2 linked regions of the Methylomagnum ishizawai genome follow. The protein of the gene in region 2 interacts with the protein of the main gene of each other region in a pairwise test. Links are inferred from orthologs where the notes say so. Each region holds a gene or a part of one and is shown on either strand. Other genes may lie near its edges. The genes, in order: B9N93_RS14665 and def.

Evidence for each region.
Region 1: the proteins of def (region 2) and B9N93_RS14665 interact in binary tests that used the Escherichia coli proteins (3 or more experiments, as listed by UniProt). The link is inferred for Methylomagnum ishizawai from one-to-one orthologs.

The regions. Positions count from the first base shown.
Region 1 is NZ_FXAM01000001.1:3,292,774-3,299,863, reverse strand. What follows is about bases 3,916-6,722. They hold B9N93_RS14665 (aspartate-semialdehyde dehydrogenase), read right to left. Parts: upstream 5,927-6,722; coding sequence 4,904-5,926; downstream 3,916-4,903. Other genes in these bases: leuB (3-isopropylmalate dehydrogenase), read right to left, coding at 5,950-6,722; B9N93_RS26730 (motility hub landmark protein FimV), read right to left, coding at 3,916-4,741. Outside these bases: mrcB (penicillin-binding protein 1B), read left to right, coding at 1-1,989; more of B9N93_RS26730, read right to left, coding at 2,021-3,915; more of leuB, read right to left, coding at 6,723-7,035.
Region 2 is NZ_FXAM01000001.1:975,582-984,212, forward strand. The notes cover bases 1-2,708. They hold def (peptide deformylase), read left to right. Parts: upstream 1-937; coding sequence 938-1,480; downstream 1,481-2,708. Other genes in these bases: B9N93_RS04435 (LysM peptidoglycan-binding domain-containing protein), read right to left, coding at 1-820; fmt (methionyl-tRNA formyltransferase), read left to right, coding at 1,486-2,418; rsmB (16S rRNA (cytosine(967)-C(5))-methyltransferase RsmB), read left to right, coding at 2,415-2,708. Also shown: more of rsmB, read left to right, coding at 2,709-3,701; B9N93_RS04455 (DUF4390 domain-containing protein), read left to right, coding at 3,698-4,258; B9N93_RS04460 (sensor histidine kinase), read left to right, coding at 4,240-6,420; B9N93_RS04465 (sigma-54-dependent transcriptional regulator), read left to right, coding at 6,428-7,795; B9N93_RS04470 (hypothetical protein), read left to right, coding at 7,922-8,563. UniProt on the Escherichia coli protein: Removes the formyl group from the N-terminal Met of newly synthesized proteins. Requires at least a dipeptide for an efficient rate of reaction. N-terminal L-methionine is a prerequisite for activity but the enzyme has broad specificity at other positions.

The sequences.
Region 1 (7,090 bases), 2.3 Mb from region 2 along the record:
ACCCGCGAATTCAGGTTTTGGGACAAGGCCGAGCCTGCGCGGGAAGTCCGGGTACGCTTCGCCGGGGGCGGGGTGGCGGAATTGATGGACATGGAGCGCGGCCAGTCCTTGCCCTTGCTGCGGATGGAGCCGATCCAGATCGGCAGTTTCTATCCGGCCCTCAAGGAGGACCGGGTACTCATCAAGCTCAGGCAAGCCCCCGATTTGTTGCTGAAAGCCCTGTTCTCGACCGAGGACCGCGAGTTCTACCAACATCATGGCGTGTCGGCGCGGGGCATTCTCAGGGCCATCGTCGCCGATATCCGGGCGGGTGCCCTCGTCCAGGGCGGCAGCACCCTGACCCAGCAGTTGGTGAAGAATTTCTTCCTCACCTCCGAACGCACTTGGTGGCGCAAGCTCAACGAAATCTTCATGGCCTTGATCCTGGAGGCCCGCTATTCCAAGGAGGAAATCCTCGAAGCCTATCTCAACGAAATCTACCTGGGCCAGGACGGGGCCCGCGCCATCCATGGCTTCGGGCTGGCCAGCCGCTATTACTTCAGCCGCTCGCTGGACGAATTGGAGTTGCACCATGTGGCTTTGCTGGTGGCACTGGTGCGCGGCCCTTCGGTCTACGATCCTTTCAAATCCCCCGACAAGACCCACAAGCGCCGCGATCTGGTGTTGGACGAGATGGTGGAGCAGGGTTATATCAACGCCAAGCAGGCCGCGACCGCCCAGGCACGGCCCTTGGACGTGATCCAGAATCCACACCAGGCCATCAGCCGCTATCCGGCGTTCCTGGATTTGGTACGCCGCCAATTGCAGCGGGAATACCGGCCCGAAGACCTGACCTCGGAGGGCTTGCGCATCTTCACTACCCTGGATGTGAACGTGCAGCGCCATCTGGAGCAAGCCACCACCGCCATCCTCAAGAAGCTGGACATCCAGACCCGTTCCACCCAATTGGAAACCGCCGCCATCGTCACCCGCCGCGCCAATGGCGAAATCGCGGCCCTGATGGGGGGGCGCGATCCGGGGGCGGCGGGTTTCAACCGGGCCTTGGACGCCGAGCGCCAGATCGGTTCCTTGTACAAGCCGGTGGTGTATCTGACCGCCCTGGCCAGCCCCCGCAAATACACCCTGACCACGCCCTTGCAGGACAGCGCCGTCCGGGTCAAAAGCCCCGGCAGCCCGGTCTGGCTGCCCAAGAACTACGATAACCGCGAGCATGGCGCGGTGCCCTTGTACCGGGCCTTGGCGCATTCCTACAACCTCGCTACCATCCGGCTGGGGATGAGCCTCGGGGTCGGCAACACGGTGAAGACCCTGCGTAAATTAGGGGTGGACAAGCCGGTCGATCAGGTACCGGCCTTGTTGCTGGGCACCCTGGCGCTGACGCCGTTCGAGGTGGCGGGGATGTACCAGACCCTGGCCAGCGAGGGGTTCATCACCCCGCTGCGGGCCATCCAGGCGGTGGTGGCCCAGGATGGCAAGACCCTGCGCCGCTACGGCTTGAGCGTGAAGCAATCGCTGGACGCCACTTCGGTCTATCTGGTCGATATTGCCTTGCGGTCGGTGTTGCGCGAGGGCACGGGCCGGCCGGCCTATGCCTACCTGCCGTCCACCCTGGACGCGGCGGGCAAGACCGGCACCACCAACGAACTGCGCGATAGCTGGTTCGCCGGGTTCACGGGGGATTATCTGGGCGTGGTGTGGGTGGGACGGGACGATAACCAACCGGCCCAATTGACCGGGGCGCAAGGGGCTTTGAAGGTTTGGGCCGCGACCCTTGGGGCCGTCAGCCACGAACCCCTGGCCTTGGACCCGCCGGATAATCTGGAATGGGCCTGGATTGACCGGGAAACCGGGGGGCGTACCGACGAAGGTTGCCCTGGGGCTGCGCGTTTCCCCTTCGTGGCCGGTTCGGTACCGGGGCGGTCGTCCGCCTGCGGTGGCGGGGTGCCGGAGGCGGCGGGCGGGGAAGCGGGAATCAAGGATTTGTTTTAGGGGGCGCTCCCGGACCGCCCACGGGCGATGGCTATACCCGCCTGCCCTGTTGCCCCGCGAGGGAAAGGTTGGCGTTGTGACCGTCCAGTTTGTCCAGCAACGCGGTGGCTTCGGCTTTTTGGCGGTCGTTGCCGTGGGTGGCGACTTCCAGGAGGATTTCCCTGGCCGAATCCTCGTCCTCCATGTCGGCGTAGGCTTTGGCCAAATCCAGCTTGGTCTCGAATTGATCCATGTCGGTCAATCCGGCGAACAAATCTTCTTCCTGTGCCTGGAGTTCGGGTTCGAGGTCGGTCGGGGCGGGGGCTTGGAATGCTTCGATCTCGTCGATGGCGGGCGCGGGTTCCAACAGGTCCAGGTCGAAATCGAAGCGGCCCAGCGGGGTGCGCTCCGCCGCCGGACCGGCCTCGGAGGTTGCCGCCGGTTCCTGGCCGATCTGGCCGGTGAGTTCGCGTAGGATGTCGTCGATGGTTTTGTCGGCGGGACCGTTGTCCGCCAGCAGGGATTCTTCCGGTTCGGAGGCGGGTTCCAGATCGAGGCTAAAGGGGATCAGGTTCTCCAGTTCCTCCATCGACCCGGTGTCCCGCCGCGGGGTGGCCTCGGGTTCGGCGTCCGCCGCCTTCAGGAAATCGAGGTCGAATTCCAGGGCGTCGAACAGGGCTTGTTCCGGCTCTTTGGCGGCGGGCGCGGGGGTTTTCGCTTCGGCGGCGCGGGCGGGGGTTGGCGTCGCCGCGGTGTCGTCGGTGTCCAGCCCGTCCAGGGAGAGGAAGCCAAGTTCGGCGTCGTCCCCGGCCTCCGGCCCGTCTTCCATGAATTCGATTTCGAAGCGCTTCAGATCGTCGATCAACTCGTCGGACAGGTCCAGGGAGCCAAGCGGGCTGGACGCGGGGACCGAGGATTTGGCGGGGTCGGCCCCTCCTATGCTGCGGGAAGGAGTTGGGGGGGCGGCTTTGAACAGGTCGCTGTTGGCCAGGAGTTCGCGGCCCATTTCCTCGACCTTGCTCCAGAAATTCTCTTGCTGGTGTTTGCGCTGGCCCTTGAGTTCGCGGGCATAGTTCTCGAAGGCCGCGCGGTTTTCGGTGGCGTAGTAGATTTCCAGCAGCTTGAGCTTGCACTCGTCGCGGTCGGGATGCTGCTGTATGGCGTGGCGGATCAGTTCCTCGGCCTGCTTGTAGCGGCCATAGGCGAGGTAGACATCGGCTTCCGACACCGGATCGACCTCGTCGGTCTCGCTGCCTAGCGCGTCGAAATCGCTGGGGGTGAATTCGCTGAGGAACGAACTCTTGGTGGTGATGACCGGTTCCGGGGTTTCTTCCAGCGCCTTGAGGGTGGGGAGCGGGGTGTGTTGTGGATTGCCTTCGCGTTCGGCGGCAAGCAGGATGCTCTCGGTGGCCGCGATCTTGGCGTTGCGCCAGCGGATGAGCAGCATGGCACCGAAGCCGACCAGGCCCAGGGCGGCACCCCCGTAAAGGTAGGGGCTGAAGTCGAACGGGGTTTCCGCCACGTGGACCGGAGCCGGGGGCGTGGCCGGTTTGGCGGGCGCGGTGGGTTTGGCGACCGGGGGTACACTGGGCTTGGGCGGCGGTTGCACCGCTGCCGGTGGCGGTGTGGGCGCGGTGGCGGTGGGCTCGGGTTTGGCGGTCGACGGCGGATTCGCGGTGGTGGCGGGTTCGGGTTTGGAGACTGGCGCTGGCTGGACCGGGGTTTCCGCGCCGGTGGCCTTGGGCGGCGGCGTGGCCGGTGCGCCGCGCTGGGCCTGTAGGCTGGCGATTTGCTCATCCTTGAAGGTCAGCAGGCGTTGGATATCGCCGAGTTGCTGCCGGAGCTGGGCCAGTTGCGATCTTAGGTCTTCGGTTTCCTGCTTGGCGGATTCGGCGACTTCCAGCGCCTGTTCGCTCTTGGCCCGGCTGGCGGGGGTGTCGCCGCCGGGAAGCCCGCCCGGGTTCCTGGGCCGGGCCTCGGGTGGCGGGGTGAGCTTGAGCTGGGGACCGCCGGTGTCGTAGGCCGATGTTCCGCTACCCTGGGCTTGCTGGCGGGCGAATTCGGAGCGGGCTTGGCCGGGTGCGAGCCGGGCGATGAAATCGCGGTTGGGCAGGCGCAGCACCGCGCCGGCCTTGAGCCCGTTCATACGGTAGCCGGAGAAGGCTTGCGGATTGGCTCGGAACAGGGCCAGCATCATTTGTTCCTGGGAGACGCCGGGGTCTTGGTTCAGGGCGCGGGCGATGCTCCATAGGGTTTCGTCGCGGCGCACCGGGCCATAGGCTTGGTCGGTGAGCTGGTCTGCGCTGGGCGGGGGCGGCGGGGCGGCGGCGGGGCGGGGCGCGGGTCGGGCGGGCCGGGGCGCGGATTCGCCAGCGCGGCGGATTTCGGCGACCCGTTCGTAGGTGCGGGGACCGGGGCGTTGCATGGCCGGGGAGTCTATTTCGGCCGCGACCCGTTCTTGCAGGCTGGAGGGCGGGTCCAGCAGTACGGTGAACTCGCGCAGCAAACGCCCTTGCGGCCAGTTGACCTCGACCAGGAAATCCATGAAGGGTTCGGTGATGGCCTCGCGGGAGCTGACTTGGATGATGTAATTGCCGTTGGCGGTTTGGGTGGGCGTGAAGCGCAGCTTGGTGAGGAAATATTGGCGGTCCAACCCCGCCTTGGCGAAAGCTTCGGGCGAGGCGAGGCTGACCTTGACATCGGCAAGCGTATCATTGCCGGACAGTACCAACGGGATTTCTGCGACCAGCGCTTGGTCCAGAGCGGAGTGCAAATGGATATCGCCAATACCTAGCGCGTTGACCCCCATCGGACTTAACAGACCTATCAACGCCACGGTTCTCGAGATTTTATGCACTGTTTGGCTCCTTATTTCCAATCGCTGGCAGCGCCCGCCCTAGGCCCGATTCGGGCCCACAGCCCTGAAAAGATTAGACTAGATGTAAGTTTTTGCCAAAATTTCGGCAATTTGGACGCTATTGAGCGCGGCCCCTTTGCGGACATTATCCGCCACTACCCAGAGGTTCAAACCCCTGGGGTGGGAGATATCCTCGCGCACCCGGCCCACGTAGACGGGGTCTTTCCCGGCGGCTTCGGTGACCGCCGTCGGGTATCCTCCCGGTTTGCGTTCGTCCAAAACTGTGACGCCTTCCGCACTTCGCAAAAGTTCCAGCGCCCGCTCGGCGGTGATTTTTTCGCGGGTCTCGATATGCACTGCTTCCGAGTGGCCGTAGAACACCGGCACCCGCACTGCGGTGGGATTCACCTGGATGCGGTCGTCACCCATGATCTTGCGGGTTTCCCAGACCATTTTCATTTCTTCCTTGGTGTAGCCGTTGGCTAGGAACACGTCGATCTGCGGCAGCACGTTGAAGGCGATTTGCTTGGGGTAGACCTCGGGGCTGATCGGCTTGCCGTTGAGCAGGGCCGCCGTCTGCGCCGCCAGTTCCTCGATGGCTTCCTTGCCGGTGCCCGACACCGCTTGATAGGTGCAGACGTTGATGCGCTCGATGCCCACCGCGTCGTGGATGGGTTTCAGGGCCACCAGCATTTGGATGGTCGAGCAATTGGGGTTGGCGATGATGCCGCGGGTTTTGTACTGGGCGATGGCTGCCGGGTTGACTTCCGGCACCACCAGGGGGATGTCGTCGTCGTAGCGGAATTGCGAGGTGTTGTCGATCACCACGCAGCCCGCCGCCGCCGCCTTGGGTGCGTAGAGTTCCGAGACCGACGCGCCCGCCGAGAACAGCCCGATATCGGCCAGCGAGAAATCGAAACCGGCCACGTCCCGCACGGTCAGGGTTTGGCCTTTGAATTCCACCTGCTTGCCCGCCGAGCGCTCGCTGGCGAGGGCGTAGACCTCGCCCACGGGGAAATCGCGTTCTTCCAGGATGGAGAACAGGGCTTCGCCGACCGCGCCGGTCGCGCCCAGGACGGCGACATTGTAGGTTTTGCTCATGGGAGCCTCCTGAAAAGGGTCGATCAGCGGGACGCCCGCAGGGCCGCGACGATGGCATCGCCCATTTCGGCGGTGCCGACCTTGCGGGTGCCTTCCGAGTGGATATCGGCGGTGCGGTAGCCTGCGTCCAGGGCGGCGGTGACGGCTTGTTCGATGCGGTCGGCGGAAGCGGCGTCGTCGAAGCTATAGCGCAGCATCATCGCCAGGGACAGCACGGTGGCGATGGGGTTGGCGACACCCTTGCCGGAAATATCGGGCGCGGAACCGTGGATCGGTTCGTACATGCCTTTGCCGTTCTTGTCCAGCGAGGCCGAGGGCAACATGCCGATGGAGCCGGTCAGCATCGCGGCGCAGTCGGACAGGATGTCGCCGAACATGTTGTCAGTCACCATCACGTCGAATTGCTTGGGGGCGCGGACCAACTGCATGGCGGCGTTATCCACGTACATGTGGGACAGGGCCACGTCGGGGTATTCCTGGCCGACTTCGATCATAATTTCGCGCCACAGCTCGGTGCATTCCAGCACATTGGCCTTATCCACCGAACACAGGCGCTTATTGCGCTTCTGGGCGGTTTGGAAACCGATGTGGGCGATGCGGCGGATTTCCGATTCGCTGTAGATCAAGGTGTTGAAACCTTCGCGCTCGCCCTTGTCATTGACGCGGCGACCGCGCGGCTGGCCGAAATAAATGCCGCCGGTCAGTTCGCGGATGATGACGATATCAAGGCCCGAGACCACTTCCGGGCGCAGGGTGGACGCCGCTTCCAATTGCGGATACAAGAGGGCCGGGCGCAGGTTGGCGAACAGTTCCAGTTCGGCGCGGAGACCCAACAAGCCGCGTTCCGGGCGCAGCGCATAATTCAGCGGTTCCCATTTCGGGCCGCCGACCGCGCCCAGCAGCACCGAATCGGCGGCGCGGGCCAGGGCCAGGGTGGCCTCGGGGAAGGGCGTGCCGTGGACATCGTAGGCCGCGCCGCCGATCAAGGCCGCTTCGGTTTCGAGGGCGAGGCCGAAATCCTGGTTCAGGCAGTCGATGACTTTGAGGGCTTCGGCGACGATTTCGGGTCCAATGCCGTCGCCCGGCAATACTGCGATTTTTTGGGTCATGGGTGCTGTGGGTAATGGTGATTTTCTTCGGGTGGGCGTTGCCGCCCATGGGGGC
Region 2 (8,631 bases):
GTTGGAAGGACAGGCGCAATTGCTCCGAACGCAGGGGCAGCAGGCGGTCGCCGATCCGGGCTTCTTGCTCGGTGCGCTCGATGAACAAGGTCGCCGGATCGCCGACCTGCTCCACATGGGCATCGCCGATATAAACAGCCTCGTAGCCCAGGGTTTCGCCGGTGTCGGCGTCTTTATAGGGGTTGCCGCTGCGCAGCACGGTGTAGGCCGTGGGCGCGCCTTCGCCGATGGAGCGCACGAACATGCGGTTGCCATAGCCACCGATGATATGCTCGTCGGCGAAGGCCACCACATAGGGGGCTTGGTTCAGTTCATCCGGTCCCACCACCTGCGGCCGCGACAGGAACGGATGCACGATGTTCATGGGGATGGTGGGGATCGCCTGGGAGATGGGCTTGGAGCGGATGCGCGGACTCAGTTTTTGTTCATAGGGGTCGCTGTCTTCGTAGGCGGGGGCGCTGTCGTAACCGGCGTTTTCCAGGCCGATCTGGGGGACGCCGTTGACGTAGCTCAAGACCAGCGTATCGCCTGGGTAGATCAGGTCGGGATTGCGGATCTCGGGATTGATATGCCAGATTTCCGGCCATTGCCAAGGCCGGTTGAGGAAGCGCCCGGCGATATCCCACAGGGTGTCGCCCCGGACCACGGTGTAGCGGTCGGGATGGTTGGGGTTCAGTTCGAGGGTGTCGGCGAAGGCGAAGCCGCCGGACAAGCAGAGCGCCAAGGCGAGGCGGGATAACACCGACCAAACGCGCCGCGTCGAATACGAACGCCATGGCCGGGTGAATCGGGGGGAATTCAAGCGGGAGGGGATAGCCATGGGGTTCGCGCAACTTTCATGGAGTGGTGGGGGTCTGTCGTGGAACGGCATTCAAAGTCTAGTGTGATTTCGCTAGAATTCCATCCAATTCTATACAGTGCTTTCCGGTTAAGAAACATGGCTACTTTAACCATCCTCGAATTCCCCGACGAACGGCTCCGCAAAAAAGCCGCTCCCGTGGAGGTGGTGGACGATTCCATCCGGCGTTTGATCGACGACATGCTCGAAACCATGTACGCCGCGCCGGGCGTGGGTTTGGCCGCGAATCAGGTGAACGTGCAAAAGCGCGTGATCGTGATCGACATCTCCGAGGATAAAAGCTCGCCGCTGTGCCTCGTCAATCCGGAGTTGCTCGAAAAAAGCGGGTCCGGGGAAATGGACGAAGGCTGCCTTTCGGTGCCTGGTATCTTCGAAAAGACCAGCCGCGCCGAAAAGGTCAAGGTGCGGGCCTGGGACCGCGACGGCGCTTCTTTCGAACTGGAGGCCGAAGGCTTATTGGCCGTGTGCCTACAGCACGAGATGGACCATCTGGAAGGCAAGTTGTTCGTCGATTACCTCTCGCCCCTCAAGCGCCAACTGGTCCGCAAGAAGCTCAAGAAGGAACAGCGCCAACGCGCCACCCAAAGCCCCAAAGTGGGCGGCAAAGTGGCGGCGATCTAAGCACCATGAGGATCGTCTTCGCCGGAACCCCGGAATTCGCGGTGCCGCCGCTGCAAATGCTGCTCGGTACCGGGCATCGCATCGTCGCGGTCTACACCCAGCCCGACCGTCCCGCTGGTCGGGGCCGCAAGCTCACCCCCAGCCCCGTCAAGCAAGTCGCCACCGCCCACCACATCCCGGTATTCCAGCCCCCGACCCTCAAAGCCGAGGAAGACCAAGCCCAACTCCGCGCTTTGGAACCCGATGTGCTGGTGGTGGTGGCCTATGGCTTGATCCTGCCCAAGGCGGTGCTGGAGATTCCCAGGCTCGGCTGCGTCAACATCCACGCCTCGCTGTTGCCGCGCTGGCGCGGGGCCGCGCCCATCCAGCGCTCGGTGCTGGCGGGCGATGCGGAAACCGGCATCACCCTCATGTATATCGAGCCGCGCCTGGACGCGGGGCCAATGCTGTATAAGAAAACCTGCCGCATCGCCCGGCTGGAAACGGCGGGCGAATTACACGACCGCTTGGCCCAATTGGGCGCGGAAGCCCTGGCCGAAATCCTGCCCGATCTCGAAACCGGCAATATCCGCCCGGAAATCCAGGACGAAGCCCAGGTGACTTACGCCGCCAAGCTGGAAAAGGCCGAAGCTGTGTTGGATTGGACCCTGCCCGCCCTTGAATTGGAACGCCGCGTCCGCGCCTTCAATCCCTGGCCGGTGGCGGAAACCCAATGGCGCGACACCACCCTCCGCGTGTGGCTGGCCGAAGCCCTGGACGAAACCGCCCGCGCCGCGCCCGGCACCGTGCTGGATCGCGAGCGCACCCTTGATGTCGCCACCGGCCAGGGGGTGCTACGGCTGCTCGAAGTCCAGTTGCCCGGAGCCAAGCGGGTGGCGGCACGGGATTTCCTCAACGCTTACTCCCTCAAGACCGAGCGCCTCGGTCGGCCCGCTTGAATACCCGCGCCATCGCGGCCGGCATCCTGGCCCAGGTCGCGGTCGAGGGCGAATTCCTTACTTCCGCTTTGAGCGCGGCCCTGCCCCAAATCCCCAAGGACAACGACCGCGCCTTCGTGCAGGCGCTGTGCTATGGCGTGGCGCGTTGGTATTGGCGTTTGGATCGCATCCTGGCGCTGCTGACCCATAAGCCGATCAAGGATGCCGAAGTCCGCATGTTGGCTTTGCTCGGGCTTTATCAGCTCAAATACACGCGGGTCAAACCCCATGCGGCGGTGGCGGAAACGGTCGCCGCCGTCGGTCCCAAGGTTTGGGCCAAGCCCTTGCTGAATGGCGTGCTGCGCAACTACCAGCGCGAGCAGGACCGCCTCGAAGCCGAGGCCGACACCGATGAAAGCGCGGCCCTGGCCCATCCTGGGTGGTTGATCCGCCAACTCCGCAAGGATTGGCCCGCCCATTACGCCGATACCCTCCACCATAACAACGCGGCCCCGCCCCTGGCCCTGCGGGTGAATCTGGCCCGGAACTCCCGCGAGGCTTATCTGGAGCGCTTGGCCGAAGCGGGCATCGCGGCGGTGGCGGCGGCGGTTGGTGCCGGCGCGATCATCGTCGAGACGCCGGTGCCGGTCGAGAAACTCCCAGGGTTCGCCGAAGGCGCGGTCTCGGTGCAGGACGTGGCGGCGCAGCTGGCCGCGCCCTTGCTGGGCTTGGCGGCGGGGCAGCGGGTGCTGGATGTCTGCGCCGCGCCCGGTGGCAAGACCGCCCATCTCCTCGAAGCCCGTCCCGACCTGGCCGAGGTCGTCGCCATCGATATCTCGTCCGAGCGCCTCACCAGGGTCCACGGCAACCTGCAACGCCTGGGACTCGCGGCCACGGTTTTGGTGGGCGATGCCACCCAGCCCGAATCCTGGTGGGATGGCCGTCGCTTCGACCGCATCCTGGTCGATGCGCCTTGTTCGGCCACTGGCGTGATCCGCCGCCATCCCGATATCAAACTGCTGCGGCGGGCCACCGATATCGCCGAACTGGCCGCGGCCCAGGCCCGCATCCTCGAAGCCATGTGGCCGCTGTTGGCCCCCGGTGGCCGGTTGTTGTACGCCACTTGCTCGGTCCTCAAGCGCGAGAACGAGCAGCGGATCGCCGCCTTCCTCGATGCCCACCCGGAAGCCCGCGAGCGCCCGATCATGGCGGATTGGGGCATCCCGGCCCGCCATGGCCGTCAAATCCTGGCCGGTCAAAACGGCATGGACGGCTTCTACTACGCGCTGTTGGAGAGGGCGTGATCCCGCGCTGGACGCGCTGGCTGTTGCCGTTGGCGCTGTGCCATGGCCTCCAGGGCCGCGCCGCCGAATACGGCTTCCGCATCCTCGACGCCCAATTGGTGCCCGTCGCCGACCAATATGCCTTGAACGCCGACATCGACTACCGCTTCAGCGCCCCCGCCATCGACGCTTTGGAACACGGCGTGCCCTTGACCGTGGTCATCCAGTTCAAAATCCAGCGCCACCGCGATTATTGGCTGGATGAAACCTTGCTCAGCGAATCCCGTCGTTTCTTTATCCACTATCACCCGCTGGCGAAAACCTACCAGATCGCCAACGAAAGCAGCGGCGCGACCCGCGATTTCGCCAGCCTCCGCGCCTTGCTCGACGCCCTGGGCGAAATCCGCGGCTGGCGTGCCCTGCCCAGGGCGGCGTTCGCGCCGGGCCGGGAATATTGGGCCGGCCTTGCCGCCAAGCTCGATATCGAAGCCCTGCCGTTGCCGCTGCGGCCCTTGGCCTATGTGTCGCCGGGCTGGTATCTCGGGAGCCCCTGGTTCCGATGGCGCGTTTCAGGCTGAAGCCGCCCTTGGGGCTGTCCATCCTCGCCCTGTTCCTGGGCGTTCTGGTCTCGTTGCACCTGATGAGTTCGGCGACCCAGGACGCTTCGCAGTTGGGCGCGATGTATTCCTGGTTGGTGGTGGTGAACCTGTTGGGTTCGGTGTTGTTGCTGGGCTTGGTCATCGCCAACGCCTATTCGCTGTTCCGGCAATGGAAGCGCAAGGCGGCGGGCTCGAACCTCACCACCCGCATGGTGTTCCTGTTCAGCCTGTTGTCGCTGGCCCCGGCCGCCATCGTGTTCTATTACTCCATGCAGTTCCTGGAGCAGAGCATCGATAGCTGGTTCGATGTGCGCATCGACCATGCCATGGAGGACGCCTTGCAACTCGGCCAGACCGCCCTTGACGAGCGGATGCGGGCCATGCTCAAGCAGACCGAGCAGACCGCCGAGCAGCTGGCCGATTCCCCGCCTTCTTTGCTCGCCATCCGTCTGGGCGAATTGCGCGATTCCTTGGAAGAGGGCGATTTCACCGTGTTTTCCCGGCAGGGCCGCATCCTGGCCTTCAGCGGTTTCCAGTCCGAGCAGATCATCCCGGACCTGCCGGAAATCGGTATCTTGTTGCAAGTGAAACAGGGCAAGGCCTATGTGGGCCTGGAAGCCCAGCCCGGCGGGGAAGGCTCGCAAATCCGGGCGGTGGTGGGCATGGCGGGCGAGGACACGCTGTTCCTGCAAGCGGTCTATCCGGTGCCGTCGAAGCTGGCGCGGCTGACCGGGACCGTGGAATCGGCCTATCTGCATTATAAGGAACTGACCTTCCTGCGCGGTTCCTTGAAGCTGACCTTTGGGTTGACCTTGTCGCTGGTGCTGTTATTGAGCCTCCTGGCGGCGCTGTGGGCGGCGTTCCAGAGCATCCGCCGCATCGTTGCCCCGGTGCGTTATCTGGCCCATGGCACCCGCGCCGTGGCCGAGGGCAATTATGAAAAACGCCTGCCGGTGCGGCGGCGCGACGAACTCGGCTTCCTGGTCGAATCCTTCAACGCCATGACCGAGAAGATCGGCCAAGCCCGCGACGAGGCCCAGCGCTCGCGGCAGGAGGTCGAACGGCAGCGCGCCTATCTGGAAACCTTGCTGGCGAGCTTGTCTTCCGGCGTGTTGAGCTTCGACGCCTCCTTGCGCCTCCTGACCGCCAACGGGGCGGCGGATGCCATCCTGCACGCCGAACTGGGCCGCTATATCGGCGAACCCACCGCCGCGCTCACCGCCGCCCACCCGCATTTGGCCGATCTCCTGGACGGCATCGCCGGGCGCCTGCGGACCGCCGCCGGGGCTTGGCAGGAAGAAATCCCCTTCGCCGGTTTGGAAGGCCGCCAGGAATTATTCTGCCGAGGCACGCCTTTGTTCGGGGCCGGGGGCGAGCGCCTGGGTTCGGTGCTGGTCATCGATGATGTGACCGCCTTGATCCAGGCCCAACGCGCCGCCGCCTGGAGCGAAGTGGCCCGCCGCCTAGCCCACGAGATCAAAAACCCCTTGACCCCGATCCAGCTTTCGGCGGAGCGCCTCCGGCATAAACTCGCCAAACACCTCGACGAGGCCGATGCCGAGGTGCTGGACCGTGCCACCCGCACCATCGTCCAACAGGTCGAGGCCATGAAAACCATGGTCAACGCCTTCGCCGAATACGCCAAGCCCTCCATCATCCAATTGCAATGGGTGGACCTCGACGCTTTGATCGAAGCGGTGGTGGCGCTCTATCCGCCCCAGAGCGGCTTGGAGTTCGAACTGGCCCTGGCCCACAACCTGCCCGAGGTCCATATCGATCCGGTCAAGCTCCGGCAGGTGTTGCACAATCTGATTAAAAACTCGCAGGAAGCCGTGCCGGTCGGCGGCTCGGGTAGAATGCGCATCCAGACCCAATCCGTGGCGGAAGGCCATCACCCGGTCGTGGAACTGCGGCTGTACGATGCCGGTCCCGGCATTCCCGCCGATCAGGCCGACCGCATCTTCGAGCCTTATGTCACGACCAAGGCCAAAGGTACGGGCTTGGGTTTGGCCATCGTTAGGAAGATCATCGAAGAGCATGGCGGCGGCATAAAATTGGATACCGGCTATCGGGACGGCGCGGGTTTCGTGATCCGCCTGCCGGTGGTGGCCCGAACGGCGGCGGCATCCGCGGAAGCATGAGGATAGGATGAGCAAAACAAGTATCTTGGTGGTGGACGACGAACCCGATATCCGCCGCCTATTGCAGGAAATCCTGGAGGACGAGGGCTACGCGGTCCATGTCGCCGAAAACGGGGCCGTGGCGCGGGAACTCAGGTCGGCGCACAAGCCCGATTTGATCCTCCTCGACATTTGGATGCCCGACGAGGACGGGATCAGCCTGCTCAAAGACTGGCTGCGCGACGAAACCCTGGGTCCGGTCATCATGATGTCGGGCCATGCCACGGTGGAAACCGCCGTCGAGGCCACCCGGCTCGGTGCCTACGATTTCCTGGAAAAGCCGTTGTCCATGGCGAAACTCCTGGTCACGGTGGAACGGGCCTTGGAGAACGCGCAGCTCAAGCGCGAGAACGTGGGGCTGAGGCGGCGGGTGGAAGCCCCGGTCGAACCCGTGGGCCGCGGTGCCGCCATGGAACGCCTGCGCGACCAGGTACGGCGCTTGGCCCAGCACGACGCCCGCGTGTTGTTCGTGGGCGAACCCGGCTGCGGCAAGGAAACCCTGGCGCGTTACCTCCACGCCAACAGCGTGCGCCGCGACGGCCCCTTCATCGATGTCGGTGTCGGTACCATCGCCCCGGAATATTCGGCGGTGGAATTCTTCGGACGGGCCGATGGTGCCGGCAATGTGCAGCGCGGCCTGTTGGAGCAAGCCCACGGCGGTACTTTGTTCTTGGACGAAGTGGCCGACATGGAGGAAGAAACTCAAGTCCGCCTGATGAGCGCCCTCGAATCCAATAGTTTCTCCCGTGTGGGCGGCAGCGAATTGGTGCATGTCGATGTCAGGATCGTCGCCTCCACCCGCAAATCCTTGGAAGAGGAAGTCCGGGCCGGGCGCTTCCGCCGCGAACTCTATTATCTGTTGAACGTGGTGACGCTACGGGTGCCGCCCCTGGCCGAGCATAACGAAGACGTGCCGGAGTTGCTGGGTTTCTACGTGGATTATTTCGTGAGCCGGGAAAAGCTACCATTCCGCCGGTTCGGCGTGGCGGTGCAGAATTTCCTGCGCCATTATCCCTGGCATGGCAATGTCCGCGAATTGAAGAATCTGGTGCAGCGCTTATTAATACTCGGCAGCGGCGAGGAAGTGGAATTGGACGAGGCCAAGGCGGCTTTGGGCGAATCCCTGTCGGTGCCCGGTATCGCCTTGAACCAGCCGGATTTCTATGATTTGCCGCTCAAGGATGCCCGCGAGCATTTCGAGAAAGCCTATCTCGAATACCATCTGGAGAAATACGCGGGCAGCGTGGCCCGGTTATCCCAGGCGATAGGTTTGGAGCGGACCCATCTTTACCGCAAGCTGAATTCCTTGGGGATCAAGTTCAAGGATAAGCGGTGAGGGGCGATGGGAATAGCCCAAGGAATGAGGGAGTACGAGGATGCCTTAAATTAACCCACAGCCAACAATTTCGCGGATGGCCGCGATAACCTACTCACAATAAAACCTACAGTCAACGATACCGCCATGGCTACTACTCAAGATGTCAATCGTCAGAAACGGCTCGCTAAGAAGAAAATCAAGCGCGAAGAAAAAAATCAAAGAGTGATTTATTTGGATAAGGCCCAGTCCGAAAAACTCATCAAGGAAAGCTTAGAGGCCGTTGGAAAGTTCCCGATCCATCAATGCCTGATTCCCCAAGGCTTGTTCGCGAATGGTTTCGGTACGGCGATTATCGCCCGCCAGATCAACGACGAGGAAGTCATCGTCGCCGGGTTTATGCTGGATGTGTATTGCATGGGGGTGAGGAACGCTTTCCTCCGGGCTTTGGAAATATCCGAATATACCCGGACCATAGGCCGGATGCACGAGCATGAAAACTTCGGTCTGGCCGAACCTTCCTTGGTTCTGGCCTTGGTCGAGCAGTGCGCGGAATATGCCGACCAACTGGGTTTCAAGCCCCACGAGGAATACGAGGAGGCCCGCCATATCTTCGGCGCTATCGATCCCAAGGAATGCACCGAAACCTTCAACTTCGGCAAGGACGGCAAACCCCATTTCGTGGCCGGTCCCAACGACGCGCCCAAGCGCTGCCAGCGGATTATCGAGCGGCTGACGGAGAAGTTAGGGGCGGATGGGTTTACCTATAAGCTGCGGAAGGATGCTTGAAAGCGGTAGGGCGGGTTAGGTGGTACTCCGCCGTGACCCGCCGATTCCGCTGATTTAGGCGGGATGGG